Regions from separate parts of the Pseudoalteromonas sp. MMG033 genome, predicted to be linked through region 1. Evidence: predicted binding sites of a transcription regulator. Region 1 holds the regulator's gene; each other region holds the start of a gene.
What was found. Region 1 encodes LexA, which represses DNA repair genes until DNA is damaged. Its sites were predicted from a motif close to TACTGTATNNNNATACAGTA; they were not measured.

Region 1 (7,868 bases):
TTAGATTTCCGAATGGGGAAACCCACCGCTTAGCGGTATCTTGCAGTGAATACATAGCTGTAAGAGGCAAACCGGGAGAACTGAAACATCTAAGTACCCCGAGGAAAAGAAATCAACCGAGATTCCGAAAGTAGCGGCGAGCGAAATCGGATTAGCCCTTAAGCTTCAGTGTAATTAGTGGAACCTTCTGGAAAGTTGGACGACACAGGGTGACAGTCCCGTACACGAAAATTTATCTGAAGTGAAATCGAGTAGGTCGGAGCACGTGAAACTTTGACTGAATATGGGGGGACCATCCTCCAAGGCTAAATACTCCCAACTGACCGATAGTGAACCAGTACCGTGAGGGAAAGGCGAAAAGAACCCCTGTGAGGGGAGTGAAATAGAACCTGAAACCGTGTACGTACAAGCAGTAGGAGCCCCTCGAGGGTGACTGCGTACCTTTTGTATAATGGGTCAGCGACTTATATTCTGTAGCAAGGTTAACCATTTAGGGGAGCCGTAGCGAAAGCGAGTCTTAACTGGGCGCTTAAGTTGCAGGGTATAGACCCGAAACCCGGTGATCTAGCCATGGGCAGGTTGAAGGTCAGGTAACACTGACTGGAGGACCGAACCCACTAACGTTGAAAAGTTAGGGGATGACCTGTGGCTAGGAGTGAAAGGCTAATCAAACCGGGAGATAGCTGGTTCTCCCCGAAATCTATTTAGGTAGAGCCTCGGACGAATACTTACGGGGGTAGAGCACTGTTAAGGCTAGGGGGTCATCCCGACTTACCAACCCTTTGCAAACTCCGAATACCGTAAAGTAATATCCGGGAGACACACGGTGGGTGCTAACGTCCATCGTGGAGAGGGAAACAACCCAGACCGTCAGCTAAGGTCCCAAAGTGTATGTTAAGTGGGAAACGATGTGGGAAGGCTAAAACAGCTAGGAGGTTGGCTTAGAAGCAGCCATCCTTTAAAGAAAGCGTAATAGCTCACTAGTCGAGTCGGCCTGCGCGGAAGATGTAACGGGGCTAAACATACCACCGAAGCTACGGCTGCATACTTAGTATGCGGGGTAGGGGAGCGTTCTGTAAGTGGCTGAAGGTGTGCCGGGAGGCATGCTGGACATATCAGAAGTGCGAATGCTGACATGAGTAACGATAATGCGGGTGAAAAACCCGCACGCCGGAAGACCAAGGGTTCCTATCCCATGTTAATCAGGGTAGGGTGAGTCGACCCCTAAGGCGAGGCTGAAGAGCGTAGTCGATGGGAAACGGGTTAATATTCCCGTACTTGGTATAAATGCGATGGGGGGACGGAGCAGGCTAGGCAAGCATGGCGTTGGTTGTCCATGTGAAAGGCTGTAGGCTGGTGACTTAGGAAAATCCGGGTCGCTAAGGCTGAGAGTCGAGACGAGCCACTACGGTGGTGAAGTTGTTGATGCCCTACTTCCAGGAAAAGCCTCTAAGCTTCAGTTTATATCGAATCGTACCCTAAACCGACACAGGTGGTCAGGTAGAGAATACTAAGGCGCTTGAGAGAACTCGGGTGAAGGAACTAGGCAAAATTGTACCGTAACTTCGGGAGAAGGTACGCTCTTGTTTGTGAAGGACTTGCTCCATAAGCAGACGAGAGCCGCAGTGACCAGGTGGCTGGGACTGTTTATTAAAAACACAGCACTGTGCAAAATCGTAAGATGACGTATACGGTGTGACACCTGCCCGGTGCCGGAAGGTTAATTGATGGGGTTAGACTTAGGTCGAAGCTCTTGATCGAAGCCCCGGTAAACGGCGGCCGTAACTATAACGGTCCTAAGGTAGCGAAATTCCTTGTCGGGTAAGTTCCGACCTGCACGAATGGTGTAACCATGGCCACGCTGTCTCCACCCGAGACTCAGTGAAATTGAAATCGCAGTGAAGATGCTGTGTACCCGCGGCTAGACGGAAAGACCCCGTGAACCTTTACTACAGCTTGGCACTGAACATTGACCCTACATGTGTAGGATAGGTGGGAGGCTTTGAAGCACAGTCGCTAGATTGTGTGGAGCCGTCCTTGAAATACCACCCTTGTAGTGTTGATGTTCTAACTTAGGTCCCTAATCGGGATTGAGGACAGTGCCTGGTGGGTAGTTTGACTGGGGCGGTCTCCTCCCAAAGAGTAACGGAGGAGCACGAAGGTTGGCTAAGTACGGTCGGACATCGTACGGTTAGTGTAATGGTAGAAGCCAGCTTAACTGCGAGACAGACACGTCGAGCAGGTACGAAAGTAGGTCATAGTGATCCGGTGGTTCTGAATGGAAGGGCCATCGCTCAACGGATAAAAGGTACTCCGGGGATAACAGGCTGATACCGCCCAAGAGTTCATATCGACGGCGGTGTTTGGCACCTCGATGTCGGCTCATCACATCCTGGGGCTGAAGTCGGTCCCAAGGGTATGGCTGTTCGCCATTTAAAGTGGTACGCGAGCTGGGTTTAGAACGTCGTGAGACAGTTCGGTCCCTATCTGCCGTGGGCGTTTGAGAATTGAGAGGGGCTGCTCCTAGTACGAGAGGACCGGAGTGGACGAACCGCTGGTGTTCGGGTTGTTATGCCAATAGCATTGCCCGGTAGCTACGTTCGGAATCGATAACCGCTGAAAGCATCTAAGCGGGAAGCGAGCCTCGAGATGAGTTCTCACTTTAACTTTAAGTTAACTGAAGGGCCGTTGAAGACTACAACGTTGATAGGCGAGATGTGGAAGTGCTGTGAGGCATTGAGCTAACTCGTACTAATTACCCGTGAGGCTTAACCATACAACGCCAAAGTGGTTTGACTTGTTAGAAGTTAAGAATAGAAAGTAGACGATAAGAATTTAATTTAGTTTTCCAGATTTTACAGAATTTGCTTGGTAACCATAGCATTTTGGAACCACCTGACTCCATGCCGAACTCAGTAGTGAAACGAAATAGCGCCGATGATAGTGTGGGGTTTCCCATGTGAAAGTAGGACATTGCCAAGCGCCAAATAAAAGAAAGCCCGATTCGAAAGAGTCGGGCTTTTTTCGTTTATAGCTTAACATTTTGGAACCACCTGACTGGAAGGCCAGCCCCGCCCATGCCGAACTCAGTAGTGAAACGAAATAGCCGAAGGGTCGGCCCCGACCGATGATAGTGTGTGGGGCGGACGGCGAGTCTTTCCCATGTGAAAGTAGGACATTGCCAAGCACCAAATAAAAGAAACCCGTTGCAGAAATGCAGCGGGTTTTTTGCGTTTAAGTCCCTTGGTAGTGGTAAAACTAGCTCATCTCACGGTTATATGTTTTAGTGCATTACGTTATTTCTTTGTAGATAGTTCTGCGTTGTCTATTTATCCCTGAAGCTGGGTTCCATCGCGCCAATACTTCAATCGGCGCTGTTTAAAATAGCTTATTTCACCTTGCGCAAAGAGAATGAACTCACTTCGTTCTCTGTCATTAGCCCTTTACACGATAACTGCGAAGCTTCGCTTCGCTCTCATTTCGCCCATGTGAAAGTAGGACATTCTACTGCGTAGCGCACCAAGGGGCCAATTAAATAACCCCGCTGCTGTTAAAATGACTCAATTCACCTTGCGCAAAGTAAATGTACTCGCTTCGCTCTTTGTCACTGTACTTTGCACTTAATTCATCCATTCGACATTAGTACATCTATGTACGTCAAACCCGTTGCAGAAATGCAGCGGGTTTTTTCGTGCTAAATCGTCTCGAAAGTTGTAGAGGTCATGCACATTGATAAAGAGACGAATTAGCGCAAGGTGAAGGGAATATCCTTCACCGCCGACAAGGCAAGCTCAAGATTTCCTCAGCAACAGCTAAAACGGCTCATTTCACCTTGCGCGAAAAGAATGCCAGCGCTTCGCGCTGTGTCATTAACCTTTCGTACGATATTCACCTTGCGCAAATTGAACGTACTCGCTTCGCTCGCTGTCGTTACATTTTGCACGTTAATCACCTTGCGTGAAAAGAATGCCAATGTTTCGCGTTGTATCATAAACTTTCATTTTGCTCAAAGGTTGGTGAATCGCAGCGCAATTGTTTGCAAAGAATGGCTATTACTTTCGACGAAATATAACTTCTTGTTGAACATATAGATTTATTATTTCGCTCATCCAACTTACAAGATGCAAAACATTAATGACAGTAAGCGTTGGTGATAAGTCTATTGTGTCTTTTAGCAAATGGTGAGACATCTTAGATTAGTGCTCGTTAAGCTCGTGTGGTGCAAGTGCATGGCACAAAGTAGTCTTCGCTTAGGTCGTTACACAGTATCTACCTTATGTAATGTAGTCACAACCTGAGCCTTTTTAAACTTTAGAAATCTGCTTCAGAGAGACTAAAAACATTTAATAAATTTATACTCTTTATATATTTTTTAAAGGTTGGTTACCTTTTTAAGAACACGATATTTTTATGTTTTTCGTTTTTTAATTTCGTTTGGTTATATTGATTTTATAGAAGTTATTATGCGCTATAATAATTTATTTATTTTTGTTGAAATGAGAAATAAATACTGTTAGGTTTATTTGTGTCAACAAGGAGATATAAAAATGTTATTAAAACTCAAAAAGAAAAACATCAAACTTATTAGTCATGATAAAGCTAGCGTACCAGCTGAGATGACTCCACAGGTTGCAGGCGGCTTCTTCAAGACTTGGGAGTGCACTGGTACTAGAACTTGCCCAGGTACTTATACGACTTCAGCTTGCTAAAGTCTGTATTTAATGAGCTACATAATTGTAGCTCTATTACGTAATTTATTATTCTTTTAAACACTCATCTTATTACTACTTTTTATTATATTAATGCTGTTCTAAATTTCATTATTATCTTTTCATATAAATAAAGTGCGATTTAAATTCTTAATCCCTACTTATTTTATATTTTGCAACAAAGTTGGTTTTCAACTTTAGATATTAATCACTTTTCTGTTTTTATTAGAGTCTGGTTTTTATTCTTTACTCAGTCAAAATTATAGAGGTTTTGTATACTTAATAGATAAGTTTGAGGGCCTCAGTACTAGATGGGATCATCAATTATCATTAAATGCTTAGAGATTTTTGTTGTCCTACGTGGCTTCAGATTTAGGTTTTTATCTTAGCCTTATTATTAATGAATCGAAAAAATTGTGAGTAACATGATTTGCTGTGATCAAGTGATGCCCTCTTAATGTTGCTGCCTTGTTCCAAATAGTTCTAGTGAATCAGTCAAGTATTAGAGGTTTAGCATTGCGATTTAATTTTAACTGTATATACTCACAGTAAATGCACTGTATGGAAAACCAGTTATATGCGACCTTTAACAAAACGACAAGAACAAGTATTCGAGCTGATCAAAGTTTTTATCAAAGACACAGGTATGCCACCGACTCGTGCGGAAATTGCAGATTCTCTTGGTTTTCGCAGTGCCAATGCTGCTGAAGAACATTTGAAAGCGCTTGCTAAAAAAGGAGTCATTGAAATGGTGCCTGGCGCAAGCCGCGGTATCCGATTGGTGGAAGCGGATGAACCAGAGCAGCTGGGGTTACCTCTTGTAGGTCGCGTAGCAGCTGGTGAGCCTATTTTGGCGCAAGAGCACATAGAGAATCACTGCCAAGTAGATCCAGGGATGTTCCAACCACCTGCTGATTACTTACTTCGGGTTAATGGTATGAGTATGAAAAATATCGGCATAATGGATGGTGACTTGCTTGCTGTTCATAGAACTCAAGTTGCCAATAATGGGCAAGTTGTTGTTGCTCGTGTTGAGGAAGACGTCACCGTTAAGCGTTTTGAAAAAGTCGGTAAAAAAGTATTCTTACATGCTGAGAATGAAGATTTCTCACCGATTGAAGTTGACCTAGAGCAAGAGGTTTTCAATATTGAAGGTCTCGCTGTTGGTGTGATCCGCGGCAACTTGTAACGTTTTGCTGATTGCCTGATAAGCTGAGATATTATATTTCAGCTTATCTCACCAAAACCATTTTTATAAATTAAAAGACCCCTTTTAAACTATACTTCCATATCATATACTTACGTTACATAAATATAACATCAGCTTTGGAATACGTGCTTGTTAAGCAAAAATAAAAATTATTTTGCACTAAATCCATGATTCGCAGTCTGAGCTATTCGTCTTAATTTAAGAACTTAAATTTATTTGTATTCACAGGTTACATTTGATTTCAAAAGAGATCAGAGGCTTGCTTGTGATTGTGTTAAAACCACTGGAAATGAATTGAATATGGAGCAGCTTATGACTTGGTTTAAAGTAGTATTGATTGTGGCTTTGGTATGTATGTTATCCGCCTGTGCTTCGAGCTCAAACAATACACGGTCAGGCTTTTTACCCAATTATGATGTATTACTCCCCTCTGATGACTATGAAGACACCAACTTATTCGTTGATAACACATTCAATAGAGAAGTGTTAAGTAAAATCGAAGTGCTCTATATTCCTCAGTTTGAAGTGTGGATTAACGCTTCTGAATCTGAGTTTTTAAACATTAATCCTCAGCATGTTGCTAAGCTAAGTCATTACATGCAGTCGCAAATGCAAATCAAATTGAGCCCTTACTATAAAGTTGTAACAGCAAAACCCGAAGGTGTAGATGACACTGTATTGACAATTGAAGGCGCTTTTACAGATGTGCAATTTAAACCCATTTCATTACAGGTGAGAGACTTTGTGCCTATCAGGTTAGTGTATAACGCGGGCAAAACAGCTTACTTGGCTGCGACAGAGCAAACCGAGGCTTTAACACATGTGTCACTTGAGTCAGCGTTTTATTTAGGGAGTCGAAAGGCCCCAGTGGTGATGATGACTGCACATAAAGAATTGGATTCGGTACTGAAGACTGATGGTACTGAGAATGTTGAAACGGTTAAGGCCGTACTCGATGTTTGGATAGGTAATTTTGTTACTGCGATGACTCAACATCGTAATGTTCAGTAAAACTAAAGGAGCTTTTATGAAGATAATAAAAGGCAAGCAGCTAGGTGTTATGGCAATATTTTGTTTGGCATTAATTGGTTGTTCAGAGCAAAAATCAGAGCAAGAGCAATCAGAGCAGCTTCGTCCAGTGAGGACATTATTGCTTTCTTCACAAGTCGATGGCCCTTTGGTGGAATTCCCTGCGGTAGTCGATGCAGCTTCTTCTGCGGATCTATCATTTAAAGTACCGGGTGAAGTTACAGAGTTGCTGGTAAAGCAGGGGCAAGAAATTCAGCTTGGTGATGTTATTGCTAAGTTAGACGCAACAGAATACAAACTTTCTTTAGATGAAGCGCAGGCTAATTATAATAAAGCACAGGCGGATTTTAGGCGTGCTAAACAACTTATTAAATCCGGTACGATTTCGCAATCTGACTATGACCAACTACAGTCCCACTTTACTAGTGCAAAAAGTAAATTGGCGAATGCAAAAAACAACTTGTCTTACACAAGCTTAAAAGCATCATTTTCGGGTGTTGTGGCACGCACTTACATAGAGCGTTTTGAAGAGGTACAAGCCAAGCAAGTTGTCGCAACACTGCAAGATATCAAGCATGTAACGCTTAAGGTCAATGTGCCTGAGAGCTTAATGATTAAAGTCTCAAAAGATGCGCCTAAACACATTATTGCAGAGTTTTCAGGGATCCCTGATAAAACCTTTCCATTAGACTTTGTTGAAGTGAGCACACAAGCTGATGAGGTAACAAAAGCCTATGAGGTTACTCTTAGCATGACGCGCCCTGAGGGTTACAACATCTTACCGGGCATGACAGCAAAGGTGCTTGCCAAAGGCGCTGATGTGAACAAAAGTGGTCTTTATTTACCAATAAAAGCTGTGCTCAAAGATGCATCTGGTAATTTTGTATGGACAGTGGAGTCTGCTGGAGCAGGTAAGGGTA
Region 2 (7,868 bases), 800 kb from region 1:
CCGTTTTGGTTTTCTTCTTTTTTATACATATCTCAAACCTATTTAAATTGAACTTTGTGACATGTTGTAGGCTTTCATCATTGCCTATAACAACACTAGGCCACGTAGTGGCTCGGTGGCGTTTATCACAACTATCTCTTCATTATTTAGTGTACTTTTAACAACCAATTTAGCCGTTAATAAGCCCCCCCCTTTTTTATTTCTACAAATCATCAACTTCATCCAAAGGTGATGAAATATTATTCAACCCTTTGGTTGTCACATTTGTATAAATCACAGTTGTTTTAGCACTCGAATAAGCTTCCGCAGCTTTGATGCTACCCTTTCTAATAAATGCTAAGTCGTTACTGCCGTTGATACTGAAGTATTGACGAACGCTGCTAACTTTTGTGAATACAACTCATCAACCCGATATTGACGCACTACCCCTTGCCCTAACTCACTTGCCAAACCTCGTGTTATCACTGCATTGATATCGACATCAACACCATTTTTTACCCTCCTCAACCATCGTTTTACATACTCCCCATGCTAGTTTTACTAGCGCCTTGCTCATAAAGCAGGAATAGTTTGCATTGATGATTAACTCAGGTTCGCTAGGCGATACCAACCCTCCTTTACTGCTTGCTGCCGTAGGCTATAGTCAAGAAAATCAAAATCCACCCTTTACAACAGGCGACATCAAACACTTTGGAGAGTTTTTTTCAGTCTCACTAATATATTTAAAGACAATCATAAATAAATCTAACCGATAGACTTCACGCCCAGTCGACTTAGCCAATAACGCCATGGTGAGAGTTTTTCCTGTGTCCGGGCCACCCAAAAGCAACGCCCGATAGCCGGATTTAATTTTTTAGCCCAGCCCAAATTCATGCATTAAGGTTTCGCGATGGGTGAGCCAAGTTTTAATATTTATAATTTACGCCATCATTCTTGCGATCTAGCACTATGTCTAACGAATCGAGCGAGGTAGAAATGGCCTGACAGGAAAGCTGCTGCTGAGATCGGGGCTCACTTGATCGGCCAATAAGCGGCTGCTTAGAGTTAATAGTGCCATTAGCTCTTCATACCACAGCGGATCATTACCACTAACATTAAAACGCAGGGTTTACACTGTGGAAATAAAGCCGCTAGAGGTTTTATCTGCCACCCCATCAAACTTGATAAAAACGCGGTTATATTGGCTATTTAAGCCAAAGAAATATTGAATAATTCGGATATTAACTGCAGGGCAACCACTATTGCCAATGCCAAGCGAGTCAGTGGTGTGAGCAGCCATTTATATACTATTTCTACATAGGGGCGGCTGAATTCATTGAGAGTGATTACTCTGGTCTATCTGAAGTGCTTAAGTTAAATGGCAATCACCAGATAAAGTAATCCACGTTTAAGAAATATATAAATTGCAATCTGCACATAATTTCACTTGGGCATAAATAGTTACCAGCAGATAGAAACAACCGAACAATAGAGTACAAAGTGGGAACTAAATGAAAAACGAATAGACTAACAATCTGTTTACTAAACGAATTGATAACTTACAAAGCATGATAAAAGTAATTTACTCCCTTTAATGTGACCTACATTAAGGTGCAAATAGCTTGATGCATTGACACTAGATAGCCATAATAGCGGGCAAAAAAGGAGACATACATGTTTGATAGACTCGCGAGTTTTTCTCGTACCACCACAGCTTGGGGCTTATTGTTTTTAAGTGCGCTTACTTTCGAAATCGTTGCACTATACTTTCAGTACGCCATGGGTCTAGAGCCCTGTGTGATGTGTATCTATCAACGTACAGCAATGTTAGGGGTTTTAATCGCAGCCTTTATTGGGCTTTGCAGTAAGAATAATTACCTTGTTCGATTAATAGCGACTGCTGGATGGGGTGTATCAGCTATATGGGGGTGGCTACTTGCGCGTCAGCACCTTGATATGCAAACCACTACAGATCCTTTTGCTTTTACCTGTTCTTTTGAACCTAACTTCCCTGTTCCTTTGCATGAATGGATCCCATCCTTTTTTGCCGTAACAGGTAGCTGCTCAAACATAGACTGGTCATTTGCAGGACTATCTATGCCAGGCTGGATGGAAGTTATTTTTGCAATTTATGCCATTAGCTTTTTGATTTTTGCGCCTATGGTTATTTTTAAGAAGTAAATTAGAGAAATATATGATTTTTAGACTAAGCCAAATTCCTGCACTTGCGTCGCTATCTTTACGTGAAAAGCAGCAAGTTAAAGCAATAGCGATTTCCATGCTATCGGCAAAAAGTAAGGTCATATTGGCTGTATGCAAACTCGCTCTGTTAACCCCCTTATTTATGGCACTTGCCTACTTTGAAGGCTGGTCACTTTTACCTGTGTTGCTTATCACTGGTATTGCATACCCGCTCTTAACAGCCCCTATTGAAGTACAGTTTGCTTTAAAAAACTTAGATAAAGCTTTGTCTGAATTTAAGCAGAGCCAAAATTAGGCTCTGCATTCTCTATTTATTCCAATACGACATGGGCTTCTATTTTATCTATTAGCCCTGTCCCTATACCTTTCACTCTTGCCAGCTCTTGTATATTGAAAAATAATCCTTCTCGCTCCCTTGAGTCCACAATTGCTTGCGCCTTTGATTTGCCTATTCCTGGTAATTTCATTAGCTCATCAACTGCTGCTGTATTCACATTGACCTGTAGGGTCGACGTTTCTATATTCTTTACCGCTTGTGCCTGAGCAGCATTGTTAAAAGTTAACAAAAGCACTAGAAAGCCAATATTCCATATTTGCTTGAGCATTTAATTTCTCCTTAAACTGTTTGTGAGTTTCACCATGCTTAAAAAAGTGATTAAGCAATGTAACCATAGGATTTATCACTGACTTTTGTAAAATACCTAAGAATATTTTCATTGTATTTTTTTCATATGGATCGTCTAATTGGCAGCGATTGAGTTGCAAAAAAATCAAATACAGTTTACTGTATAAAAAAACAGTGTTTTATGGAGGGTGATCATGGCTGTTATAGTAAAGTATGTGGTTGAAAGAAATGGAGTAGAGCGAATGACATTTACTAGCAAAAAAGAGGCAGATGCCTACGATAAAATGCTGGATGTGGCAGAGGCGCTTGAAGGGATGCTAGATAAGGTAGATGTGCCACTGAGCGAGCAGCAAGTAGAGTCTCTTGCGCTAGAAATGGCAAAATACAAAGATGACTTTATCTCTGTACTAAAAGGCAGTAAGCCAACAGCAGAAAAAGAGCCGAAAAAAACGACCAAAAAAGCCGACGTTGAAGATGATAAGGTGACTGCTATTAAACAAGCATGATACTGCCTTTATCTATACTTGCTTATTCGTTCCAAAAACGCAAAAACGCCGACCTATCAATATAGCTCGGCGTTTTAATATACTTGAAATATCTTGTTAGATTACTTCAATACTGACGCTACAGCATCTGCAAAGTAATCAATATTACTGTGGCTAATACCAGCAACATTTACACGGCTAGAACCCACAATGTAAATTGAATACTCTTCACGAAGACGATCGATTTGCGCTTTATTAATCCCTAAGAAAGAGAACATACCGTGCTGACGCTCAATGAATGAGAAGTCATGTCCTGTATTTCTTTGCTCAAGGCTGTCTTTAACCAAACTGCGAAGGCCATTAATTCTGTCACGCATTTCAGCCAGCTCTTGATGCCATTGCTGTGTTAATTCATCGCTCGATAAAATCGTATTTACAATATCAGCACCGTGTGCTGGCGGCATTGAATAAATGCTACGAACAACGCTTAACAATACTGAGTTTGCAACATCCGCATTCGCCGCATCTTTTGAAATGATCGAACATGCACCAATTCGCTCGCGATACAGGCCAAAGTTTTTAGAGCAAGAAGAACAGATAATCATTTCTTCTACTGTCTGAGCTAATAAACGAAGACCGTTTGCATCTTCATCTAAGCTAGTGCCGAAGCCCTGATATGCAATATCGACTAGTGGCGTGAAGCCTACTTCTTTAGCAAGATCTGCAAAAATTTGCCATTGCTCTGCATTTAAATCCATACCACTTGGGTTATGACAGCAGGCGTGCACTAAAACAACATCACCTTTTGGTACTTGCTTAAGCGTGTCAATCATCTCGTCAAAAAGCAGGCCTTTGTTTTCATAATCGTAGTACGGATACTCTTTTACCGTTAAGCCAGCCGCTTCAAACAAGCTAATGTGGTTTGCCCATGTTGGTGTAGTCACCCATACTGTCGCATCTTTGTTGCAACGCTTGATGAACTCAGCAGCAACACGCAATGAACCTGTACCACCTGGCGTTTGAGCCGTACGAACGCGATTGGCAAGTAATGTTGTATGGCTATCGCTTAACAGCAATTGTTCCATTTTTGTACAGAAATCTAAATTACCTGCTAATCCAATATACGATTTTGTTGTTTCGTTTTCTAAACGAAATGCTTCTGCTTTTTTAACCGCTTTTAAAACTGGTGTAGCACCCTGCTCATCTTTATATACACCAACACCTAAATCGATCTTGTTAGGGTTATCGTCTTGCTTATAAGCTGCCATTAGGCCCAAAATAGGATCTGTTGGTAATGGTTTTAGTTCTGAAAACATGTGTATTTTATTCCTATTAAAACTGATACGCACAAAAATCAAAAGAGACGAAAAATCGCTCACACTTTTGCAAGCTCGCCTCTATTTATCTAAGTATTTAACTCGATATTACGTAACAATTGTGGGGGTTATAGTTGCCATAATACTACCACAATTTAACAAGAACACGAGACTTGTTACTTGGGAAGGTAATGCGTTATTTTCATGCAAGCCGCGACAAGTACAGATAAATTGTCAGCAGTAAAAAAGTCTTTACTAAAAGCCTCTGCATCAATGATCCCGATACAATCGAGCTTGTCATTTAACAGCGGTATGCAAACCTCCGCTTGTACTTTTGGGTCACAGGTATAATACTCGCCACCCTGCGCAATATATTCAGGAATATTATTGATAATGCGAGACTTTTCAGAAAGTACTGTCTGAATATTATTTGATGTTGCTGCAAACTGCTCATTGATAGGAAATAATGGGCGGCTAGGTGCACCATTGTACGCGAGTTTAAGCAATTGTTGATCACCGTCAACTTGTCTTGACTGATAAATACCGAACCACTCGACACCAGTTTTGTTAGTCACAAACTCGACGATTGTTTGAAGCTTAGACAATAAAACGTCATTTTCTTGCGTGCGCGCTATGATCGTTTCCAACTCAAATGGCGCTTCTTGTAAGTGACCAAATAAACTACAACTTCCCCCCTCACCAAGTTCTGGTATTTGATAAGACCAGATCGTTTGAGCTTGATGTGCCGCTAAATAAGCATCCAGTGCATCAAGCTGTGATTGAACAAGTGTATGATCAAGGGAAGTTTGTGTTTTATCTAAGTATGTAGAAATCATTTAGCCATCCAAACATCTATATATCTAAACGCAATTTAACACGCAAATGCGCCTTTGCCTATAGGCACAAGCATGTTTTTTATCATTGGGAGTTAAAAGAAAGGGGCTATCGTAAAAAAATTTCAATTCTAATAAATAGATAGATAGGTGGAGCTGCTTAATCCAACGAATAGACCAATTTAACTTCATTTCCAATTCGATTGTAACTGACACTATCAGCAATTTCTGAGAGTAGCTGAACCCCCCTTCCATGCTCATTAGATAATGTACTATCGCTTGGCAAGTCAGGCTGAGAAAAACCTCTACCTGAATCTTTGATATCAAAAGTGATTGACCGTTTTTCGGGGCTATAAGAGGCCGCAATTTCAATAAACGCTTCGGTGAGCTTAGACAGCGCATCAGCACGCTGTGTGTAGTACTCTAAAAATCCATCTTCTTGATTTTTTAACTCTGAACTGATCCCCAAAACCCCGTGATCCAGTGAGTTATTATATGCCTCTGACAGTAGCAAAAAGATGTTCGAACGGTGTGCATCCACCCCTTCAACATTACTAAGCACATTAACCACTTCCAAAACAGGATCAGTCACTTTCATTTGCTCAGCGTCTAAGGAGACAGCAATCTCAAAAGGCAGTGATGAGTAATGCGTTTCACCTGAATGCTCTAACTCCGCCGGCAAACAATTGATAATCGCAATGCTCAAATCATCTTGTTGCTCCGCATGCTGCGCATAGTTACGCACTTTATCAATGACCTCTTGTGTGGTGATTTCGGGCGTACTTTGCAACGTATCTATAAAACGCCCTTCTCCAAACATCTCTCCATCAGGCCCTTCACTCTCAATAATGCCGTCAGTTGCCATAACGAGTCGAGTGCCCTTCTCCACTTCAAAGTGTAGTATGGTCCTCTCGAATTCATCATCGTCGAGTATCCCTAACGCCATATGCTGAGATTCAATCGTTTTTAAAACACGACCTTGTTCATTGACTAGGTAAACATCGGGTAACCCGCCAAGCCAAGCTGAGATATTTTTACCTGAACTACTGAGCTCAATAATTGCAGCTGCACAAAACATATGGCCGGGTAATAAGGTATATAATGAGCTGTTTAACTCTGTGGCAATGTCACCCACTGCCATCCCTTTTTGCACCATAGTGTAAAAAATACGTGAGGCTGGCAAAGCACCAACAGCAGCAGCTAACCCATGACCAGTAAAGTCCCCTAATAAACAGTAAAACCCGCCAATTGGGCTTTTCGCCATAAGGAACATATCTCCGTTAAACATAGATGCGGGAGAAAGGTGAAAATCACACAGACTATCAAACTTCTCTTGGCCTGATAGTGCATTGCGAAAAATGTGCTCTACGATTTCATGTTCACGTTCGGTCTGATTGTAGTGATACTCTAGTAACTTTTTCTGCTCATGCGCTTCTTTACTGAGTTTTCTGGTGCGCGCATGCGCTCGAATTTTGGCGGAAAGAATGATCCTATCAAAAGGCTTATGAATGAAGTCGTCTCCGCCGACTCTTAGGCATTTCTCGAAGCTAGCATGATCTTCGAGGGCGGTAATAAAAATGATAGGTAAATACACATCTCCTGCGTATTCTTTAATTTTTGGTGCGGTCTCGAAGCCATTCATCACAGGCATCATGACATCCAATAGCACAATATCAACTTCATGTTGATGTAACAAGGTCAAAGCCTCTTGACCGTTATTCGCTACCAAAACGTCATAATGCTGCTGCTCAAGCATAGCTGTGAGCAGTCTACAGTTAAGGGGTTGATCATCAACCACTAAAATAAGCATGCTAAATTAAGCTCTGCTAATCTATTTCAAACTTTTTATCGAATCTTGATATTTGCAATATCTTTTTTAATTGGGGTCGGCAATTGCTGATTTGAATACTACCAACTGAATCACCGAGCGTTTTTTTCATATTTAACAACATACCCAATGCTGAACTGTCCATGTAGTCTGTGTCTCGCAAATCAACAACGACTTTCTCAGTTTCATCGTTCACTTCCGCATATGCTTGGCGAAATGATTGCACTAAATTAAAGTCAAACTTCCCTTTAATCTGAATTGTTAAGGTCTTTCCGTCAGCTGAAGCATTTTTGCTCAGGCTCATTGCAAGCTCCTACTCTAAATTTGGTTTTGTTATCCATCTTTATGTTTTAAATATAATCGTATTACGTAATTTCGCCAAAAAAATATAACGACACAAAACACTTTTTGTTAGTATCCAAAATAAGATAACTAGTTTGGAGTAAGCAATGTCAGATGGTCGTTTAGTATATTCTACCGAGCTGGGTCGAATTAAACCAGAAGACGAGCAGCCACAACAAGACGTTAAGCTGTTTAAAGATGGTCATATTCGTATCGAGCGTCAAACCAAAGGGCGAAAGGGGAAAGGTGTTATGTTAG
Region 3 (7,868 bases), 1.8 Mb from region 1:
GTGGTCAATTCCTAAATCTTGAATAAATTGTCGCGCTAACAGTGGTGCGTCGTAATTGTCCGCAGTGTGAAAAAATACGATGGGCTCTTTACCTTCAGCGAGCCATGTATGGATTTTTTTGAGCCAAGGCTGATAAAAAGGGCGATTATTTTCAAGTGCAGAGCAACCCACAAAACGCAACATAGGCCGCTCACCGGTTGCAATGACGTTGACAGGGACTCTGGGCTTTTTACGTTGTGCATCTTCAATCGCTGGTGTGCTTGGCGCTTCGCTAAATAAAGGGCGCGTATCCATCATAATGCGATTAATGCTTTTACTCATCAAAAATTGGTTTAAGCGCTTTTCATTATCGTCTTTACGAAAAAATGCTAAGTTGCGTACTTCTATACCTAGACAAAGTTCACTGGGTAATTGAGCCACAAAGTTTTGTATCCTTGGCAGATGTTCGGGCCCACAGCTAGCGGGTAATTGCAGCATGACCATACCTATATTTTCAAACAACGGCGCAAACAGGCTTAACCATGTTTCGAGTTCTTTGTGACAATTTTGCAAAGCTAGCTCATGAGATATTTGTTTAGGGAGCTTAAAAGTAAACCTAAAATCATCGGTAATGGCATTTTTCCATTGTAAAACGGTGTCAGGTTTTGGGTTAGCGTAAAACGTTGTATTGCCCTCAACACTATTAAACATGGTGGCATATTCACTGAGCATGTTGGCATTACTACAGTGCTGACTAAAAAAGCGTCCTTTCCAGTGCGATGAGCTCCATTGTGGGCAACCTAAATACAACATAGTTCTCTTCATTAGTGTTTTTTTCGAGTTTAACAAATTGAGAGTACCTAAAAAAATCAACTTTGCGAAGATTCCTTGCTTTATAAGGATGACAAAGCCCCCCAGTTTTATATAATTGGCGATTATTTTTGTTAATTACGATAGCTATAGGCTGGATAGCACTTTTTCATGCAAGCCTAAGCAAATAGGAACGATATGCGCTCTATATACTGCGGAAATTTAAATAAGGACCACGTAGGTCAAGAAGTCGAATTATGTGGTTGGATCAATAAGCGCCGTGACTTAGGTGGATTAATTTTCGTCGACTTAAGAGACCGTGAAGGCTTGGTTCAAGTTGTTTTTGACCCAGAAGTTGAAGGCTTGATGGACGTTGCAAATACGCTGCGTCAAGAGTTTTGTGTGAAAGTGACAGGTAGTGTGCGTGCAAGACCTGACAGCCAAGTTAACAAAGACATGGCAACCGGTGAAGTTGAAATCTTGGGCACAGGCCTTGAGATTATTAACCGTTCTGAGCCTTTGCCGTTAGACTTTAACCAGCAAAACTCAGAAGAGCGTCGTCTAAAGTACCGTTATTTAGACCTTCGCCGTTTAGAGATGAGCGATCGTATTAAGCTACGAGCAAAAGCATCAAGTTTCGTGCGTCGTTTCTTAGATACTAATGATTTCCTAGACATTGAGACACCAGTACTGACGAAAGCAACACCTGAAGGTGCGCGTGATTACTTAGTTCCAAGTCGTGTTCACAAAGGCAGCTTCTACGCATTGCCACAATCACCACAGCTGTTCAAGCAGTTGTTAATGATGTCTGGATTCGACCGTTATTATCAAATCGTAAAATGTTTCCGTGATGAAGATTTACGTGCTGACAGACAGCCAGAATTCACCCAAATCGATTTAGAAACGTCATTCATGAGTTCTGATCAAGTGCGTGAAGTCACTGAGCGTATGATCCGTGAAATGTGGCAAGAGCTACTGAACGTTGATCTTGGTGAGTTCCCAACCATGCCATATGCTGAAGCGATGCGTCGTTTTGGTTCAGACAAGCCTGACTTACGTAACCCATTAGAGCTTATTGACGTTGCTGATATTGTTAAAGATGTCGAGTTCAAAGTTCTAGCTGGTCCTGCTAACGATGAAAAAGGTCGTGTTGCAGTGCTAACAGTCCCAGGCGGTGCTGAGTTATCTCGTAAGCAAATCGACGAGTATACAAAGTTTGTAGGTATTTACGGCGCGAAAGGCCTTGCTTGGATGAAGGTTAATGACCGTGAAGCAGGTATGGAAGGTGTGCAATCACCGATTGCTAAATTCCTAAACGAAGATGTGATCAGTGCATTACTAGAGCGCACTAACGCGCAAACAGGTGACATCATTCTATTTGGTGCAGACAAGCGCAACGTGGTAAACGAAGCGATGGGTGCACTGCGTCTGAAAGTAGGTCTAGACAGAGAGATCACTGATCTGAACAAGTGGGCGCCACTTTGGGTTGTTGACTTCCCAATGTTTGAAGAAGATGACGAAGGAAACTTGCACGCGGTACACCATCCGTTCACAGCACCGAAGGACATCAGCGCACAAGAGTTAGAAGCAAATCCAGCTGTGGCGATTTCTGATGCGTACGATATGGTACTTAACGGCTATGAAGTTGGTGGTGGTTCTGTTCGTATCCACAATAATGAAATGCAGCAAGCCGCATTCAGAATCTTAGGTATTGAAGAGCAAGAGCAGCAAGACAAGTTTGGTTTCTTACTTGATGCACTGAAGTACGGTACACCCCCACACGCTGGGTTAGCGTTTGGTCTTGACCGTCTAGTAATGCTTTTATGTGGTACAGACAACATTCGTGACGTCATTGCATTCCCTAAAACAACTCAGGCGTCTTGTTTAATGACCAATGCGCCAAGCGTTGCAAACCCAGATGCCCTGACTGAGCTTGCAATTGCAGTACAAGCACAGCAAGAACAAAGTGAAGAGCAGTAGTCACTGACTTACTTTGAAAAGGCGGCTTTAATAGCCGCCTTTTTTGTTTAACAACTGGAAATCCATACAGTATTTTGGCATGATGTTGAAAAAAGCAAAGAGGGCAGTGCCTTGGCAGTTATTTTGGGCATAGACCCTGGTTCGAGATTTACAGGTTATGGTGTTATTGAGCACCAAGGTGCAAAATTTAAATACTTGGGTAGCGGCTGCATTAAAGTTGGAGAGCATGATTTTCCGACTCGATTAAAAATGATCTTTCAAGGCATTAGTCAGTTGATAGAGCAGTTTTCTCCAGACAGCTTTGCGATAGAGCAAGTATTTATGGCACATAACCCAGACTCAGCATTGAAGCTTGGACAAGCTAGAGGTGCCGCCATTGTTGCAGCAACTATGCAAGATGTGGTTGTACATGAATATTCGGCAAGGCAGATCAAACAGGCTGTGGTGGGCACCGGTGGAGCAAATAAGTCTCAGGTGCAAGAAATGGTAAAACGTATTTTAAAATTACCGGGCACCCCACAAGCAGATGCTGCTGATGCATTGGCAATTGCAATTTGTCATGCACACTCTGAACAAAACTTAATTCGCTTAGCAGGCAATGCTAAAAAAACAGTTCGTGGAAGGTTAAGATAATTATGATAGGTAAACTCAGTGGTACTTTGTTAGAAAAGCAGCCGCCAGAAATTCTCATTGATGTAAATGGGGTGGGCTATGAAGTACAAATGCCGATGACTTGTTTCTACGAGCTGCCAAGTACGGGTCAGCCAGCAGCGATTTTCACACACTTTGTTGTCCGTGAAGACGCCCAGTTATTATTTGGTTTTAATAACAAAACAGAGCGTGCTTTATTTAGAGAGCTGATTAAAGCAAATGGTGTGGGCCCTAAGCTTGCGCTCGCTATTTTGTCAGGTATGTCAGCTGAGCAATTTGTGCAGTGTGTTAATCATGGTGATGCATCCACGTTAGTCAAAATCCCAGGTGTAGGCAAAAAAACCGCAGAGCGTCTAGTCTTAGAAATGAAAGACAAGTTAAAAGACTTTGGTCATGACTTGTTTACGCCATTTAGTGATAATGCCGTTATCCCGCCGCAGGACGATCCTACTGTGGGTAATTTACCGGCTGATGATGCCATTGCGGCGCTGGTTGCGCTGGGCTATAAAGCTGCTCAAGCACAAAAAGCAGTTAAAGCAGTAAAAGGCGATGGTTTAGATACTGAAACCATTATCAAAGAAGCGCTTAGGTCTATGATGTAATTATGATAGAAGCTGACAGACTAATCGAGCCCGAAGTTCAGGGTAATGAAGAACAAATTGATAGAGCGATTCGCCCAAAACTACTGAGTGATTACACGGGGCAGCCTCATGTGAAACAGCAAATGGAAATTTTCATTGAAGCTGCGCGCACACGTGAAGAAGCGCTGGACCACTTATTGATTTTTGGTCCGCCTGGGTTAGGTAAAACAACCCTTGCAAATATTGTAGCCAATGAGTTGGGTGTGAACATTAAAACAACATCAGGGCCTGTACTCGAAAAAGCGGGTGATTTGGCTGCTATGTTGACCAACCTTGAAGAAGGTGATGTGTTATTCATTGATGAGATCCATCGTCTTAGTCCGCAAGTGGAAGAGATTTTATATCCCGCGATGGAAGACTATCAATTAGATATCATGATCGGTGAAGGGCCTGCTGCACGTTCTATTAAGTTGGACTTACCGCCATTTACATTGGTCGGTGCGACGACTAGAGCGGGCTCGTTGACTTCACCGCTCAGAGACCGTTTTGGTATTGTGCAAAGGCTTGAGTTTTACTCAGTGGATGATTTGTCACAAATTGTCAGCCGTTCTGCACATTTTTTAAATTTAGAAACAACCGAAGAAGGCGCCCGTGAAGTTGCCAAAAGGGCACGCGGTACGCCGAGGATCGCAAACCGCTTGTTACGTCGTGTCCGTGATTTTGCTGATGTAAAAGGTGATGGCAGCGTTGATAAAACCATTGCTAACCAGGCATTAGATATGGTTGATGTGGATAAATGTGGTTTTGACTATATGGACAGAAAGTACTTGCTGGCCATTATAGAGAAGTTTACTGGCGGACCTGTGGGTCTTGATAACCTCGCAGCGGCAATTGGTGAGGAGAAAGAGACGATAGAGGATGTCATAGAGCCATACCTGATCCAGCAAGGTTTTATACAACGCACGCCGAGAGGGCGGATAGTATCTGACCGAGCGTATCTACATTTTGACCTTTCTAAAGAATAACATCGATTAAGCCATCGTATTTACGGTGGCTTTTTTGATTGTATTCATCTGAATTTGCTAGCCCTTCAATCTGAACTTAAATTTCAGGCAAAAAAAAGCCCGCACATATGTGCGGGCGAAAACAACAAGTTGAAGGAAGTAATCCAGGGAACTGATGAGTCTGTTAAGGTTTTATCCAAAAGGTTCTCATCAAAAGCAACAGAGTAAATCAGAACTCTATCACTCGGTAACTGGCTTTGCATTGCGTTAAGCAGTGCGCTCAGTACAGGGTGTATATTAGAGATCTTATGGATTATTATCAAACTAGAAAAATTATATCTTTCAGATAAAAATAACTAATGCGAATGCTATTTACCATTTTTTACATTGGTAGAATATGCTGATATCAGCAGGTGTATCTAATTGATTTAAATGAGTTTGTACTATTTATGCGCAAAATGTAAATATTAGATAATTTGTTGTTAATTGGTATTACCAATGGTGTTTTGAGCATTTATTCGCGCAAAGTGAATAAATCCCTTACTTTATGCAATCTGAGTAAATAATTACGCTTGGTCTGATGGTTAGGAATAAAAATGTTAATTAATCAGTGAAAGCGGAAAATAAAATGATTTAAATACCGAAACAAACATATGGGGTTATAAAAGTCTTGCTAACTTAGACATTGTGTTATTTATCGACATTTAAGCTAATTTTATAGCTTTGTCGTTGTAAGGCCTTATTTGTGTGGTTAAACTACCTGAACCTTTTGTCGTGCTTGAAGTCTATCTGTTTAAAGGCGCCATGCCGGGTACACAATATTATTAGGAGTGTTAAAACGTGGAATCGGGTTTAAATTTCATCGATCTAATTTTAGAAGCCAGTGTGTTGGTTCAACTTGTTATGCTGACACTCGTTGGTATGTCCATCGCATCATGGGCGATTATATTCCAGCGCCGTTCGGTGATAGCAGAAGCGCAAAGCGAAGCCCGAAAGTTTGAACAACAGTTTTGGTCAGGTATGGACTTAGGCAAATTATACAACGAAATCACCGCACGCTCAGGCAGTTCTAAAGGGTTAGAAGCACTGTTCGTGGCAGGATTTAAAGAATTTGCGAGACATAAAAAGAATAATACAGGCTCGGCGAACATGATTTTAGATGGCACACACCGTTCTATGCGTGTTGCCTTATCCCGTGAAGTAGAAAAACTAGAAACCAGTTTGTCGTTTTTAGCAACCGTTGGTTCCATTAGCCCTTACATCGGTCTATTCGGTACGGTTTGGGGTATTATGACTGCATTTATTGCTTTGGGTAATGTGCAGCAAGCAACGCTACAAATGGTTGCGCCGGGTATTGCAGAGGCACTGATTGCAACAGCGATGGGTTTATTTGCCGCGATACCTGCGGTAATGGCATATAACCGATTCGCAAAACACGTTGAAAAGCTTGAAGTAAACTACGCCAACTTTATGGAAGAGTTTGCCAATATCTTACATCGTCAAGCTGCCACATTAGTGGAGACAAAAGCCAATGTATCAGCCTAAAAAAAGAAGACCGGTTGCAGAGATCAATGTTGTTCCCTACATTGATGTCATGTTGGTGTTGCTGATCATTTTTATGGCGACAGCACCCCTTATTACCCATGGTGTTAAAGTGGATTTACCACAAATGCAGGAGTCTGATTTAGTCGAGACTAAAGACGCACCGCCGATTATTGCCAGTATCGATGCAGAGGGCCGTTATTACGTGTCTGTCGGCACCGATCCTGAAGCACCAATGGATGCTGTTGAAGTGGCTGCGGTAATTAAATTAAAGCTGCAACAAAATCCGGATACACCAGTGATGATCAAAGGTTCTGGTCGAGTTTCATATCAAGAAGTTTTGTTACTTATGGACTTTTTGAAAAATGCCGGTGTGCCGTCTGTTGGCCTGATGACCAAATCGTTTGAGGATAATTAATGGATGCGTTAACAAGCGGAATTATCAAGTCGTTTCTGCTTCACATCGCGTTAGCGGGTATGTTGTTTGCTTCAGCTAATTTGCAAATGTCTAAGCCCACGGTAATGCAGGTGCAATTAAACCCAGTTATGCAAGAAGAGCAGGAAAAAGCGGTTTCAGCGATTTCTGTGGACCAGCGTGCAGTCGAGCGCAAAATTGCAGAGCTCAAGCAAGCTGAAGATGCTCAAAAGCGTGCAGAAGAAAAACGTATCCGTGATTTAGAGCGTCGCGCGGTACAAGCACGCAAAGATCGTGAAGCGGAAGCAAGACGCATTAAAAAGCTTGAACAGCAACGTCAAGCTAAGCTGGCTGAAAAGCGCAAAGCTGAAGCGCAAGCGAAAAAAGCCCGTGAGGTCGAGCAAAAGCAGCGCGCTGATGCAGAAAAGGCCAGAAAAGAAAGGCTACAAGCTGAGCAAGCTGCAAAAGCGGCAGCCGAGAAACGTAAATCTGAAGAGGATCGTTTAAGACAAGCTGAAGCCCAACGTAAGCGTCAAGAAGAAGAGGCGAAACGCAAAGCAGAAGCCGCTGAGCAAGCACGTCAAAAAGCATTGCAAGAGCAGCTGTTGCAAGAGCAGTTAGCACAAGAGCAGGCTGCACGTGCGAAAGTGAGGCAGCAACAAGTACTTGGTGAAGTGGACAAGTATAAAGCCCTGATCATGCAGCGTATTCAGTCTAACCTATTAATAGACGAAAAAATGAAGGGTAAGCAGTGTCGTTTGAACATTCGTTTAGGCTTCAATGGCTTAGTTACTCAGGCTAATTCGTTAGGCGGAGATAAGTTAGTGTGTGAAGCGGCACTGAGGGCCGTTCGCATGGCAGATACATTGCCTGTTTCAAAAGACAAAGATGTGTTTGAACAACTTA
Region 4 (7,868 bases), 2.0 Mb from region 1:
GCGGTGGCGATTTAAACGTCCTACCCCGTCTGACTTTTTCCGTACCATGGAAGAAGCTTCAGGTGTTGACCTAGACTGGTTCTGGCGCGGTTGGTTCTACTCAACCGATCATGTCGATATCTCCATCGATAAAATTTATCAGATGCGCTTAGACACTTATGATCCTGACATCGATTTTTCGCGTCAGCGTCAGTTTGAACAAGATAAGCCTTCTTCATTATTTGTTGAACGCAACAAAGCCGAAGGCAAAAAGTTGTGGGTAGAGCTCAACCCAGATATTACAGACTTTTATGATGACAATGACAGATTCACCGTCACCAATAAAGAGCGCAACGAGTACAAAGAGTTCTTAGACTCCCTTAAGCCTTGGGAGCGTAAAACACTTGCCCGCGCACTAGAAGAAGACAAAAACTATTATGTACTGGAGTTTTCGAATATTGGCGGTTTAGTGATGCCGATTTTGCTCGAGCTAACCTATGAAGATGGTAGTAAAGAGAGCCAATATATCCCTGCTGAGATCTGGCGCAGAACGCCTAAGCACGTTCGCAAGCTAATCGTCACCGACAAAGATAAAGTACTGACCAACGTGGTTGTCGACCCTGGTTGGGAAACGGCCGATGTGGATGTAGAAAACAACCACTATCCACGCCGTATCATTCCTTCTCGTGTTGAAGCGTATAAAAAAGCCAAGAGTAAAATCAAGGTCAAACGCGACATCATGCAAGATATCAAAACAGAGCTTAAAAGTGATAAAAAGGAAGTAAGTAATGACTAACTACCTACATTGTTTCATCATTACACTGACTTTATTGCTCAGCGCTGTGGTTTTTGCACATCAACAAAAAGCAGCTGAAACCACGGTTTTATTCAATAAAAACTCAGGCCAATTAGAGATCATGCATCGCTTTTATCTGCACGATACTGAGCATGCGGTCCAGTCTTTATTTGATAAAAAAGCCGATATCCTTAATTCAAAAGCAACCCAACAACAGTTTGCAGATTACGTCGCGAAGCACTTTCAGTTGAAAGCGCTGAATGACCAGTCAGTCGAATTAACCAATGTAGGTTTTGAAGTTGAAGGTAAGTTTTTTTGGGTTTATCAAGAAACAACTCTACCCAAGGAAGTACAAGGCTTAAAAATGTATAACGGCTCACTGAGAGACCTTTGGCCTGCACAGGTCAATATGGTCAACGTGGAAGGCAAAGGCAAGGTACGCACCTTGTACTTTAGCCGCAATGATAAGTGGCTCGTGACCAAGTTTTAGGCTTGAAAACGCCTAATTAAAATCAGGGAGCTTCCTAATAGAAAGCTCCCTTTTTATTTTATCTTACAAAGATGTATGTTGTGCCACCGACTATTTTCGAACCAATATTGGTCGATTTAAAGTACGTCCCACCATAAATATTCGCATAGTTAAGCATGGAGAAATTACCACCTTTGCCATCACATACCCCATCTTCAAACCAATAAAGTCTGAATATGCTTTCCCCTGTTAAACCGTGATTTAAACCAAGCGTGTCTTGCAGTGGAATACAGTTTGCGCTTTCAAATTTAGAGATATCAGCAATGCCGTAATAGCCTGCATCACGCATAGTCAGCATCATTTCTTGGCTATTATTCTTGAAATGGAACCACTGAGGATCAGTCAAATGGAAATTATCCACAAACGAAGTGATATTTTGCGTCTCAGTATAATGTGACGCGTAATTGTTTGCGCTGCTGTACTCTTTACCCGGCACATAACGAATGGCCATTAATGTCCAGCCGCCACCTTGATTTTCCATATCACAGAAAGTAGTAAATTCAGCCAGACCGCCTACCCCGTCAGGATCCAACGTATAATAACCAGACAATGCATCTGGGTTTTTCTCTAGGATCATTTTACAGCTTGTGCTACCTGACGCCGGTTGAATATTTTTGTTTGCACGAATAGTTACCGTATCACCACCAGTAGTCGTAATATCTTGAGCAAATAAATGACCGTCGATATCTAGCATGTTGATCACTTCATGCATATGAGTGAGTTCAGCATCTTTTGACTGTTCTTCTTGTAAAAACAGCTCATGGTTTTCAAACTTAATTGTCTGCTCGTTAACTTTAGCTTGGTTTAAGTTGTAAGTTTGTCCTGAGTCCAACTGACCCGTTTTGTTAGGCGCATACACAGCCAAATAAGCAACTTTTTGTGAAACCCGAGTATTTCCAGTTGTTTGTAATTCTTGATATTGAATTTTAGCGTTAAAACCGATCTGGTTAACATTATTGGCTCTGGCAACGTATGCAAAACCACTGTTATCTGATTGCGGACTTAGAAATAAATAGGGTACTTGATCATACTGCTGAGAAAATTCAAACGTTTGGCTAGCAATACTCATATCAAGTACGCCCACTTCCCAGATTGACCCATCGGCCATAGTGTGGATACCAGCCCCTAATGTAAGCGTCGAGATGGTTTCGTTGGTATGCGTACCATCTAAATACTCCCACTCTTTATAACTTAAGCCAAACGAGCCGTCAGGGTTCTTTTTCAGTGAAACAGCACCTGGATCTGCATGTAAATTGCTGGCAACACCTGTTACAACCACCTCATGAGATGTTGCTGGCACCAGCACACCATTATGGCTGACTGTATTTTCAACCAAAACAACAGCGTTTGCAGAACTTGCAGCAAATACTGCAGCTGACAATAGAGCGAGTTTAAACATTTACTTTTCCTTATGTTTTACTAGGTATGAGGTCGCATCATTGCAACCATCGCGATTATGCTAACAAACCACGTCCCTATTTGATATACGAAAAAGTTATTTTATTAAGTTAAATCAATATATTAATAATATAATATTTAAAAAATGCGATACAGTTAAAGTACTGATAAATACGACAAACGCTAAGCAAAAAACACCTAATTAGCCTAATTTAACAGGGTAAAACGCAGCACTCAGCATGCAAAAACTGCTTTATGACCATTTAATGTCCAAACAAACCAATTAGTTATTGCCTTTTAAAATAAAATCATTATAGTGACAACCAAGTCGGCATATAGCGCAGCTTGGTAGCGCACTGTCATGGGGTGTCAGGGGTCGCAGGTTCAAATCCTGCTATGCCGACCAGCTTTCCTCTCCCTATTCAATTACTTACCCCACTTTTATTCATTAATTTTTTACCCGTCAACCTTATACAGTAGTTAGAGACGACAGTTAAACCACTTCATGATTTTTGTGAATACTTCATCGCTAATGTTCTCCCCATTACCATTTGCTAGATATAAAAATGTAGTTACGCTAAGTTTAAGATCTCTGAAAAGCTCGTTTCCATATCCTTCTAAGTCCTCTCGATTAATTAACCTTGCTGATTCATCCATTGCACAGCCCTTCAAAACAGCTAGCCTTACTCTGGTTGCACGATCTAAGTCTCCACCAAGAATTACATATGACATTGCCATTTTTTTCTCCTCAGTTTAAAAGGCCAACTTAGCGCTAGATTAAAGCTCGGAGAACCCCTCTAACACGAAATAATTAACTTTATTGCACTTAGTAGAACTCAATATTATACTGTGCATATATACAGTATCTATTTTTGCTATATGAAAGTTATCCCAATTAAAGCGCAAGCCGGTATTACAGGCTTTGAATCACCAGCCTCTGAGTACAAAGAATTAGGCTTATCTCTAGATCAATTAATAATTAGCCATCCAAACGCTACATTCATCGGCCTTGCTGCAGGTGACTCCATGCAAGGCATAGGAATATTTGACGGGGACGTTTTAATTGTTGACCGCTCTGTAGAGCCCAAAAACTTTGATGTGATCGTTGCAAACTACAATAGTGAATTTGTGTGTAAAATAATTGATATGCAAAGCAAGAAACTACTCTCGGCTTCCCACTTATTTGCGCCAGTCTCAATTCACGAAGCGGATACATTTCAATTGGAAGGCGTTGTGATTAGCGCAGTTCGTCTGTTCAAGAAGAATATAGAGCTTTCAAAATGTATGCGTTAGTTGATGCCACTTCATTTTACGCTTCTGCAGAGAAAGTATTTGACCCCACTATTAGAAATAAACCTGTTGTTGTGCTTTCAAACAACGATGGTTGTATTGTTGCAGCTTCGCCCGAAGCTAAAAAGCTTGGTGTGCCAAAATTTGAGCCCTACTTCAAACTTAAACATCATCTCGAAAAAGCTGGTGTAGTGATCCGATCATCTAATTATGAGCTGTACGCAGACCTTTCAGACAAGATGATGAACACCATCAATCAATTTAGTGATCAACATTATGTATATTCAATCGATGAGGCTTTTCTAAAATTTGATGGGTATTCGTCAATAGTTGATAGCTGGTATGAGTACGGCCAATTGATCCGCCGATCTGTTTGGCGGAAGACCAAGCTCCCTGTAGGTGTCGGCTTTGGGCCAAGACCAACCCTTGCAAAAGCTGCAAATCATGCGGCTAAAAAGTTCCATGGTGCGTCTGGCGTTGCCGTAATTCACGATGAAGCGTTCTCGTAAAGAAATATTAGCTAGAATGGATTTAGGCAATGCCTGGGGCGTGGGTCGCCGCCTCACTAAAAAACTCTCACTTATGGGAATCAATACAGCCCTAGACCTCGCAAACCAAAACCCAAAGTATATACGTAAGCAGTTCAGTGTCGTATTAGAGCGAACTGTGGAAGAGCTCAATGGCAATACCTGCTTATCATGGGATGACGTTAAACAGAGGAAAAAAGAGATATATAGCACTCGCAGCTTTGGAGAGCGCGTAACGAATCCTGCAGCACTAAAGGCCGCGCTAGCAACTCATTGCTCAATAGTCACCAAAAAGCTCAGACAGCAGAGCTCACTGGCGAAACGCATCGTTATTTTTGCACATTCCTCCCCGCATGAAGACCTTTACTATAAAAAGTCCTTCATTCAATCTCTTCCTGTTGCATCGTGTGATAGCACCGTATTTGCAGAGGCCGTCAGTAATGTGTTTGATGAACTGTTTAAACCAGGTGTACGCTATTACAAAGCAGGTATCGGAGCGATTGAACTAGAAGATGACAACTTTCAGCAGACTGATATGTTTAGCCAGTCACAAGACAACCCAGAGCTTATGAATATATTGGACCAAATCAACAAAAGATATGGCGTCACTGCCGCTAGGTTGGGCAGTGAAGTACAAAATAGTGATTGGGCTATGAAGCGAGAGTTTTTATCTCCTAAATACACAACTCAATGGAGAGATATACCAAAAATAAAATGCTAGTATAAGTAGTCTAATGATTTTCTAAAAATAATCAAAAGGAGCTATGATTGGCCAAATCATTATCATCTAAGCCAATAACAATAAAAGAAGCAAATCTATTTATAAAATCATTCCATCGACATCATAGACCGACTATTAGGAATAGTGGAAAGTGGGCTCTGGCCGCAGTAGATCGAAATGATGAAATTGTAGGTGTTGTGATTGCTGGTAACCCAGTGTCACCAAATTATATGGATGGTTATACAATTGAACTCACTCGGCTTTGTGTATTAGAAAGTGCTCCAAAAGGCACTTGTAGCTTTCTTTTGAGCAAATGCTGCAAAATTTGGCGTACTATGGGAGGTAGAAAGTTATTGACCTATACACTAGATAGTGAATCTGGAGCGTCATTGAAAGGAGCTGGTTGGTCTCTCGCTGCTACTGTTATGCCACACAATCGCTGGGTTCAAAGATCTAAGGTTGACGGAATTAAAAGGGACCATCTTCAAATCTATGAAGTTAAAAAAAACCGGTGGGAAATGAAAGTAACGGAGTAGTTATAAATGAATTCAATACTATGTGCCTTCAGCTCTGATAGAAGAGAAATATATAAAGCAGATATTTATAGAGTTTTAGCCTTACCTGCAGGTCACATCATTCACTTCAGATACGATCAGGAATATGTTGCAAGCGACATAAAAAACAATAGTGAAAAATATAAAGAAGAAAAAGTAGCAATTTTTTTCACTTCTGGAAATAAAGTAAGCGGTCCAAAAGGTGGTATGAAAAGCCACTCTATACGCTGGGCAAAATTAATGAACACTGAGCTTAGCAGTGAGACTGGTGTTTTTCATGCTTATTTAAAATTGGAGGGTTTTTGTGATATAGATTTGATGAGTGAAATTGATTCATCATCTATTTTTTTTGGTCACCGCTCAGTAAATGTTAATAATGTCAATGCAAGTTGGAAAACCAGAGTAGAGCTAATACACAGTCACTTTCAAGATATGATTTTCTTTAACTTGAAAAACATTAAAAAAGGAAAAGATGAAGTTAAGATAAAATATACAAATAATTATAAATTCTGCCATTATGGTTTAAACCATGGTCAAAAGTATAGCCTCGAAATGGCGGTTGCTAACCCTAGTCACAATACTGGAAAAATCGAAGTATCTGATAGCAGTGAAGAAATTATAATCAACTGCATAAATCCACTTGAAACAACAACTAGGTTTGACGATTTTGATATACCTTTCCTAATTAAATCACTTCAACTTTACGAGCAATCTTCACTTCTTCAATTTAAACCAATAAATTCGAGCGGAGATAATGATAAACACTTTGGTGAGTACACTACAAACATCGAACTATCCTTAAAGCTAAATTTATTAAGGCCAGCTTTTTTTGGCTTAGCAAGCACGGTAGCAATGTGGGCATTCTTATTAGTTAGACCAGTATCAATAAAAGCGGAATGGCCAGAATGGCCAATTATAGTTTTTGCAACACTGGCATTTTTTATATCGACCGCAGCGTTATTTAGATGGTTTGACAAGAAGTAGTAGAAACACCAATTAACTTATTATTATAGGGTGTGGTTAATTATAACCATTTATAGAAAAGTTAAAATATATATGGTTGTAGCATCACATCCGTAAAAAACAATCATAGCAGTATTTAAAAATAAGATACCTGATACCCACATTAATTTATACCACAACTACACCTGAACATGTTTCAAAGCAGAAACACACCGCTAAAAATTGCCACATTCAGTTTTATCATCTGATTAATCACTGAAATTTATAACTTTTTTTGATTTCAGACATGACTGACCACATAGCTTTTACAAGCTACATTGAAGTTGGAATGTTAGGATGTCTTAAAGGTTATGCGAGCAATTCACTGCATTGCGTCAAGTTGCTTCGTCGTTTTAGCTTTAAGTGCTCACAGTATTTTTGCTTGGCATCGGGCCTACCCACTGAGCCTTTAAACACCTTGGTAAATTTAGTAGTTAACTTTAACCAATTCTCTGGCTGGATGTTAAGTCTTGCTAAAATGGGTTGAGCGTCTGTGATAAACCCGCGCTTATCTTCGCGCAGACACCGACCTGTTAAATCAACAAGCTCTACATAATATTTGAATTCAAATGGTAGCCCTTTTGGCATGTGTTTTCTTGGGTTACCTACAAAACGCAGTAAAGACGTGGGTTGTTTACCCGCTTTTGCTGTTTCAATACGCTTTTTAATGCTGGTATGGTCTGACTCTTCTGGGGTTTCAGCCATTTTAGCTCTGACTGGATTCAAGTCCACATACGCTAAACATGCTGCTAAAGCCGCTTCATCTAACAAGGCTTGTGATTTAAATCGCCCTTCCCAAAAACGGCCTGTGCAACCATCCTCCTTATTGGCTTTACGCGCGATATCTTCGTTAAGCGTTCGCATAAACCAGCTGATATCCGCTAGGCGTTTTCTGTATTCATCTATCAACTCTGACAGTAAATAACGCTCTGAAGTGGTTAGCGACTCGCCATTGACAAACTTATGAGTCAGCCAAGTTCCTTTAAACTGTTTATGCCAGCGAATAAGAATGGCTTTATCATTTAGTCGTTTTGCTTTTTTATCATCAACATGCAGAACAATATGCGTATGG

Region 2: the regulator LexA is predicted to act here: its motif matches at 2,964-2,983, upstream of AC2CZC_RS01335 (YebG family protein).
Region 3: the regulator LexA is predicted to act here: its motif matches at 2,822-2,841, upstream of ruvC (crossover junction endodeoxyribonuclease RuvC).
Region 4: the regulator LexA is predicted to act here: its motif matches at 3,548-3,567, upstream of AC2CZC_RS13495 (LexA family protein).

Annotation. Positions count from the first base shown of each region.
Region 1 covers NZ_CM170070.1:1,088,458-1,096,325, reverse strand. Annotated here, with positions in the region: rRNA gene AC2CZC_RS05010 (23S ribosomal RNA) at 1-2,776, shown strand, start outside; rRNA gene rrf (5S ribosomal RNA) at 2,868-2,982, shown strand; gene AC2CZC_RS05000 (hypothetical protein) at 3,803-3,991, opposite strand; gene AC2CZC_RS04995 (hypothetical protein) at 4,548-4,709, shown strand; gene lexA (transcriptional repressor LexA) at 5,287-5,898, shown strand; gene AC2CZC_RS04985 (DUF3313 family protein) at 6,232-6,930, shown strand; gene AC2CZC_RS04980 (efflux RND transporter periplasmic adaptor subunit) at 6,947-7,868, shown strand, end outside.
Region 2 covers NZ_CM170070.1:285,607-293,474, forward strand. Annotated here, with positions in the region: gene AC2CZC_RS01305 (hypothetical protein) at 337-507, opposite strand; gene AC2CZC_RS01310 (AAA family ATPase) at 653-829, opposite strand; gene AC2CZC_RS01315 (hypothetical protein) at 1,109-1,279, opposite strand; gene dsbB (disulfide bond formation protein DsbB) at 1,654-2,160, shown strand; gene AC2CZC_RS01325 (hypothetical protein) at 2,174-2,476, shown strand; gene AC2CZC_RS01330 (ComEA family DNA-binding protein) at 2,493-2,786, opposite strand; gene AC2CZC_RS01335 (YebG family protein) at 3,001-3,312, shown strand; gene AC2CZC_RS01340 (amino acid aminotransferase) at 3,414-4,607, opposite strand; gene AC2CZC_RS01345 (GAF domain-containing protein) at 4,784-5,443, opposite strand; gene AC2CZC_RS01350 (SpoIIE family protein phosphatase) at 5,601-7,250, opposite strand; gene AC2CZC_RS01355 (STAS domain-containing protein) at 7,267-7,572, opposite strand; gene yciH (stress response translation initiation inhibitor YciH) at 7,718-7,868, shown strand, end outside.
Region 3 covers NZ_CM170070.1:2,841,601-2,849,468, forward strand. Annotated here, with positions in the region: gene AC2CZC_RS12475 (DUF72 domain-containing protein) at 1-792, opposite strand, end outside; gene aspS (aspartate--tRNA ligase) at 988-2,769, shown strand; gene ruvC (crossover junction endodeoxyribonuclease RuvC) at 2,881-3,402, shown strand; gene ruvA (Holliday junction branch migration protein RuvA) at 3,405-4,022, shown strand; gene ruvB (Holliday junction branch migration DNA helicase RuvB) at 4,025-5,026, shown strand; gene tolQ (protein TolQ) at 5,846-6,550, shown strand; gene tolR (protein TolR) at 6,537-6,965, shown strand; gene tolA (cell envelope integrity protein TolA) at 6,965-7,868, shown strand, end outside.
Region 4 covers NZ_CM170070.1:3,066,766-3,074,633, reverse strand. Annotated here, with positions in the region: gene AC2CZC_RS13520 (M1 family metallopeptidase) at 1-775, shown strand, start outside; gene AC2CZC_RS13515 (DUF6702 family protein) at 768-1,265, shown strand; gene AC2CZC_RS13510 (fibrinogen-like YCDxxxxGGGW domain-containing protein) at 1,324-2,703, opposite strand; tRNA gene AC2CZC_RS13505 (tRNA-Pro) at 3,032-3,108, shown strand; gene AC2CZC_RS13500 (hypothetical protein) at 3,183-3,440, opposite strand; gene AC2CZC_RS13495 (LexA family protein) at 3,582-3,995, shown strand; partial or broken gene AC2CZC_RS13490 (Y-family DNA polymerase) at 3,983-5,240, shown strand; gene AC2CZC_RS13485 (XF1762 family protein) at 5,288-5,776, shown strand; gene AC2CZC_RS13480 (hypothetical protein) at 5,783-6,778, shown strand; gene AC2CZC_RS13475 (transposase) at 7,106-7,868, opposite strand, start outside.